2 linked regions of the Rheinheimera salexigens genome follow. The protein of the gene in region 1 interacts with the protein of each later gene in a pairwise test. Links are inferred from orthologs where the notes say so. Each region holds a gene or a part of one and is shown on either strand. Other genes may lie near its edges.

What was found.
Region 2: the proteins of hflC (region 1) and ftsH interact in binary tests that used the Escherichia coli proteins (3 or more experiments, as listed by UniProt). The link is inferred for Rheinheimera salexigens from one-to-one orthologs.

Annotation. Positions count from the first base shown.
Region 1 is NZ_MKEK01000001.1:3,274,685-3,277,933, reverse strand. What follows is about bases 306-3,222. They hold hflC (protease modulator HflC), read left to right. Parts: upstream 306-1,281; coding sequence 1,282-2,163; downstream 2,164-3,222. Other genes in these bases: BI198_RS15125 (aminotransferase class V-fold PLP-dependent enzyme), read left to right, coding at 2,227-3,222; hflK (FtsH protease activity modulator HflK), read left to right, coding at 306-1,278. In the rest of the region: ribosome rescue GTPase HflX, read left to right, coding at 1-71; more of hflK, read left to right, coding at 112-305; more of BI198_RS15125, read left to right, coding at 3,223-3,249.
Region 2 is NZ_MKEK01000001.1:3,173,654-3,176,872, reverse strand. What follows is about bases 33-2,919. They hold ftsH (ATP-dependent zinc metalloprotease FtsH), read left to right. Parts: upstream 33-450; coding sequence 451-2,388; downstream 2,389-2,919. Other genes in these bases: folP (dihydropteroate synthase), read left to right, coding at 2,495-2,919; rlmE (23S rRNA (uridine(2552)-2'-O)-methyltransferase RlmE), read left to right, coding at 33-393. Also shown: more of rlmE, read left to right, coding at 1-32; more of folP, read left to right, coding at 2,920-3,219. UniProt on the Escherichia coli protein: Acts as a processive, ATP-dependent zinc metallopeptidase for both cytoplasmic and membrane proteins. Plays a role in the quality control of integral membrane proteins.

The sequences.
Region 1 (3,249 bases):
TTTGGCAGCGCTGGTTAAAGCAAAGCCAAGGGCAATTACAAAACTATGTCGTCAGCTCTACAGATATTTGATAGAGTAACCCTTAACTAGTAACTTTTAACGGAGTACAGCATGGCTTGGAATGAGCCGGGTAACAATGGTAAAAATAACGATCCTTGGAAACAAGGTGGTCGTGACCAGGGCCCACCAGATTTAGATGAAGTGTTTCGCAACTTTGGTAAAAAGTTTGGCGGAATATTTGGCGGCGGAAAATCGTCAAATAATAATGGCTCAGGCGGTGCTTTTGCGGCCTTAATATTAATCGTGATTGTCGCTGCTATTGTCTGGGCACTTAGTGGTTTTTATACCGTTAAGGAATCAGAGCGCGGTATCGTATTGCGCTTTGGCCAATACCATAGTGAAGTGGATCCGGGTATTCATTGGAACCCCACTTTTATTGATCAGATAATTCCAGTTGATATCACTAGCGTACGTTCATTACGTACTGATGGTTTTATGCTGACTCAAGATCAAAACTTAGTACGGGTGACGTTTGAAGTTCAGTATCGGGTATTTAACCCACGCCAGTATAAGTTCTCGGTAGTGGATGCCGATAGCAGTTTACATGAAGCGACAGATGCTGCCTTACGTTATGTTATTGGTCATTCTATTATGGATGACGTATTAACACGGGGCCGTGAAGTCGTTAGGCAAAACACCCGCGAAGAGCTAGAGTCGGTTATAGAACCTTATAAACTAGGTTTAGCCTTAGTTGATGTGAACTTCCGTGACGCCAGACCACCAGAAGAAGTGCGAGACGCTTTTGATGATGCGATTAAGGCTCAAGAAGACCAAGAACGTTTTATCAAAGAAGCTGAAGCCTATGCACTTGAAATAGAGCCTCGTGCTCGTGGTCAAGTAAACCGGATCATGCAAGAAGCAGATGCCTATAAACAGCAAATTGTGTTAAAGGCTCAAGGTGAAGTCGCGCGGTTTGAAAAACTATTACCAGAATACGTGGCAGCACCAAAAGTGACACGAGATCGGATGTATATCGAAACGATGGAATACGTGTATAGCAACACTTCTAAGGTAATGGTTGATGTTAAGAACGGCAATAACATTATGTATTTGCCACTTGATAAAATGATCAACTCATCATCTTCTGCGACACGTGATAGTAATTCATCGGGCGGCATGCCGTTAGTTCCACCACGTAGTAGCTCTGATAATCAAGCAGCACAAGATCGTAAAGAGCCATTACGCAGCTCATCAACACGCAGTAGTGGTCGGGGGTAAATGATGAGAAACTTATTAATAGCCATAATAGCGGTTGCAGTATTTATATTGATTTCGGCACTGTTTGTTATACCTGAAGGTGAACGCGGTATTGTTATCCAATTTGGTAAAATCCAGCGTGATGATGCACAACAAGTGGTTGTGTATGAGCCAGGTTTACACTTAAAAATACCATTTATTGAAACGGTGCGTAAACTTGATGCAAGGATCCAAACCCTAGATGACGCAGCTGACCGCTTCGTTACAGCTGAGAAGAAAGACTTATTAGTCGATAGTTATGTCAAATGGCGGATTAAAGACTTTGGAGCTTACTTCCTTTCAACTGGCGGTAACAAAGCTCAAGCTGAAGTATTGTTAAAGCAATATATCAATAACGGTTTACGGACTGAATTTGGTGCGCGTACCATTCAAGAAATTGTTTCTGGTGAGCGTACGCAATTAATGGAACGGGCATTGCAGCAAGCTGGTCAAGCAGCTAAAGAGCTAGGTATAGGCGTGGTTGATGTGCGAGTTAAGCAAATTAACTTACCGCAAGAAGTTAGTAGCTCTATCTTTGCGCGCATGGAAGCCGAGCGGCATGCTGTTGCCCGTGAACATCGTTCTAAAGGTCGTGAAAAAGCTGAAATAATTCGAGCTGACGTTGACGCTCGGGTGACGGTAATGGTCGCGGATGCTGAGCGTAACTCGCGTACTGTTCGCGGTGAAGGTGATGCTTTAGCGGCAAGAGTGTATGCTGATGCTTACAATAAGAATGCTGAGTTCTTTTCTTTTGTCCGTAGTATGGAAGCCTATCGTAATAGCTTTAACAGTAAAGACGATATCTTAGTTGTTCAGCCAGATAATGATTTCTTTAAATATATGAAATCAGATAAAGTGCAAAACTAACAACTAGCAATAGAATTAAAAGGCCCGCAAGGGCCTTTTTTATAGCAAAAAAAGGGTGGCAGCATGTATCAACACTTTTATCAGCGCTTTTTACAGGCGAATCAAGGCAAGCAACACTTTGCTTGTCATTCTCATCATTACTGGCCAGATGTCACGCGTGACGCTATGCTGGAGTATTGGGATGATAGCGCACGCTTAGTGGATGATAAATGGCGTTATATCTTCAATGATAAACTGCCAGAAACCCAACATTTAATTGCTGATATTCTGCAGTTACCGCAACCAGAACAACTGGTATTTGCGCCTAATACTCATGAATTAGTGATGCGGTTATTAAGTTGCTTTGATTTACGTAAACCGTTAAAAATTTTAAGCACCGACAGTGAATTTCATAGCTTTAGTCGCCAAGTTAAACGGTTGGCCGAATACGATAATGTGCAACTCGACAGTATAGCGACTGAACCCTTTGCCAGTTTTGAACAACGTTTTATTCAAGCGGCTGGGGCTGAGCAATACGATATGATATTTGTTAGCCAGGTATTTTTTAATTCTGGTTATGCCATTACCGATCTTGCCAAATTTGTTCAGCAGTTGGCAGCGCAGAGCCAAGCTATGATTGTGATTGATGGCTATCACGGGTTTATGGCCATACCGACAGACTTATCTAGTATTGCAGAGCGGGTATTTTATGTTGCCGGTAGTTATAAGTATGCCCAAGCTGGCGAAGGCTGTTGTTTTATGGCCGTACCGCTCAGTAGCGAGCATCGGCCATTGTACACTGGCTGGTTTGCTGAATTTGGTACCTTAGCGGCCGAGAGGTCAGCAACGGCTTTATATAGTGAGGATGGCTTTAGGTTTGCTGGCTCAACCATGGACTTTAGTGCTTTGTATCGCCTCAATGCAGTGTTACGTTTGTTTAAGCAACAGGGCATCACTGTGGGCCGGAGTCATCATTATGTTCAAGCCTTACAACAGAGCTTTTTACAAAAGTTAGACCAGGTAGCGCACGAGCAACTTAATCGGCATAATTTGCTGCAACACGATTTAAGCCATCATGGTCACTTTCTGACTTTTCGTTTAAACAGC
Region 2 (3,219 bases), 100 kb from region 1 along the record:
ATAGCCTGTGATATTTTACCGATGGACCCTATTAATGGTGTGCACTTTTTACAAGGTGACTTTCGGGAAGAAGCAGTGTTAAATGCCTTACTGAGCCGAATCGATGGTAAGAACGTAGATGTTGTATTGTCGGATATGGCGCCGAATATGAGTGGTAATGATACTACTGATCAGGCACGATCCATGTACTTGATCGAATTAGCACTCGATATGTGTAACAACGTATTGAAGCAAAATGGTAGTTTTGTGGTCAAAGTGTTTCAAGGTGATGGCTTCGAGCAATTTGTTAAAGATGTGCGCGCAGCCTTTACTACAGTAAAAATACGTAAGCCAGATTCTTCGCGTGCACGATCACGTGAGACATATATCGTGGCGACCGGCTTCAAAATTTAGTAAAGTAGTCGGGAATTTATAAATTTTGGTAATAAAGAGGTTATAACCTTGAGTGACATGGCAAAGAATCTAATTGTCTGGTTGGTGATCGCTGTCGTATTAATGTCAGTATTCAACAGCTTTGGGCCTAATGAAAACAGCGAGCGGCAAACCAACTACACTCAGTTTATCAAAGAGGTAAACCAGGGGCAGATCCGTGAAGTGAAAGTTGAACGCACGGGTGTGATTACCGGTGTAAAGCGCAGCGGTGAACGTTTTGAAACCGTAATTCCTACTGGTTATGACGATAAACTGTTAGATGATCTGATTAAAAATGATGTCAGTACCCTTGGTGCTAAACCTGAAGAAAGTAGCTGGTTAGCCACTATCTTTATTTCTTGGTTCCCAATGTTATTGTTAATTGGTGTCTGGATTTTCTTTATGCGTCAAATGCAAGGCGGCGGCGGTAAAGGGGCAATGTCGTTTGGTAAAAGTAAAGCGCGCTTAATGGGCGAAGACCAAATTAAAACCACTTTTGCCGATGTTGCGGGTTGTGATGAAGCTAAAGAAGAAGTCTCTGAATTAGTCGATTACTTAAAAGATCCTTCACGGTTCCAGAAATTAGGTGGCCGTATTCCGAAAGGTATTTTGTTAATCGGTCCTCCAGGTACGGGTAAAACCTTATTAGCTAAAGCCATTGCGGGTGAAGCAAAAGTACCTTTCTTCACTATTTCTGGTTCAGACTTTGTTGAAATGTTCGTTGGTGTCGGTGCGTCACGTGTCCGAGATATGTTTGAACAAGCGAAAAAAGCCTCGCCTTGTATTATCTTCATCGATGAGATTGATGCGGTTGGTCGCCAGCGTGGTGCCGGTTTAGGTGGTGGTCACGACGAGCGTGAGCAAACATTAAACCAAATGCTAGTAGAAATGGATGGTTTTGATGGTAATGAAGGTATCATTATCATTGCTGCAACTAACCGTCCTGATGTATTAGACCCAGCATTATTACGTCCAGGCCGCTTTGACCGTCAAGTTGTGGTTGGCTTACCGGATGTTAAAGGCCGTGAGCAAATTTTAAAAGTTCATATGCGTAAAGTACCATTAGGCGAAGGCGTTGAGCCATCAGTTATTGCCCGTGGTACACCTGGTTTCTCAGGTGCTGATTTAGCAAACTTAGTTAACGAAGCCGCCTTATTTGCTGCCCGCACCGATAAACGCGTGGTATCAATGGATGAGTTTGAGAAAGCCAAAGATAAAATCATGATGGGCTCAGAACGTCGCTCTATGGTGATGACTGAAAAAGAAAAAGAAATGACGGCTTATCATGAAGCAGGTCACGCCATTGTTGGCCGCTTAGTACCTGATCATGACCCTGTGTATAAAGTGAGTATTATCCCACGTGGTCGCGCTTTAGGTGTCACTATGTATTTACCAGAGCGGGATCGGGTATCACATAGTAAACGTCATTTAGAAAGCATGATTAGTTCGTTATTTGGTGGTCGTATTGCTGAAGAAGTGATCTATGGTTTTGAGTATGTAACCACAGGTGCCTCTAACGATATTGAACGCGCTACTGATTTAGCCCGTAAAATGGTGACGCAATGGGGCTTTTCAGAAAAGCTAGGTCCACTGTTATATGCAGAAGAAGAAGGCGAAGTGTTTTTAGGCCGCTCTGTATCTAAAAATAAACATATGTCAGAAGAAACGGTTAAAGCTATCGACGCTGAAATTCGTGAGTTTATTGATCGTAACTATATACGTGCTAAAACATTAATTGAAGAAAACATGGATGTGTTACATACCATGAAAGATGCATTAATGAAGTATGAAACGATTGATGCTAAACAAATTGATGACCTAATGGCCAGACGCGAAGTACGTCAACCAGAAAACTGGGAGCCAAGAGCTAAGCCAACTGATGACGATAGCGACGATACTAGCAGTGACACTACCACTGATAGCAGTAGCGATAATGTTTCAGCTAGCGATAAGCCTTCTGAAGGTAACTTGCACTAAGCCTGCAAGCGTAGAATAAACTAAGCCCCGCGTTCCGGGGCTTTTTTGCTATTACTTTATGTGATTTTTTGCGTGTGCTTTTTGCCGTTAACGTATCGGAGTCGATATGATTTTACAGTTACCTAGACAACGACAGCTCAATTTAGATCGACCTGTGGTTATGGGTATTTTAAATCTTACCCCAGATTCATTTTCAGATGGTGGCAACTACACCAACTTAGATGCGGCGTTGCGCCAAACAGAACAAATGTTAATTGATGGTGCCAGCATTATTGATATTGGTGGCGAGTCCACTCGCCCAGGTGCGGTTGATGTTTCATTAACTGAAGAATTAGCGCGAGTGATACCGGTTATTAAGGCAATACGGCAGCGTTTTGACTGTGTTATTTCAATTGATAGCAGTAAAGCAGTTGTAATGTCAGAAGCGGTTCAGGCAGGGGCTGATATTATTAATGACATTAGAGCCTTACAAGAACCTGGTGCTTTGGAAGTTGCTGTTGCATGCCAAGTGCCTGTATGCCTGATGCATATGCAAGGCGCCCCGCGTACTATGCAACATCAGCCAAGTTATCAAGATGTGGTGCAAGACGTAAAACAGTTTTTGCAGCAACGCGCCGAGCAATGTATCGCGGCTGGCATACTGGCAGAAAATATTATTCTTGACCCCGGTTTCGGTTTTGGTAAAAGTGTCGCACATAATTATCAGTTGTTAACCCAACTAACAGAATTTATCGATATGAACATGCCAGTATTGGCAGGCATGTCACGAAAATCAATGATTGGTGAATTATTAAATGTGCCTGCTGCAGAGCGGATGATTGGCAGTGTCGC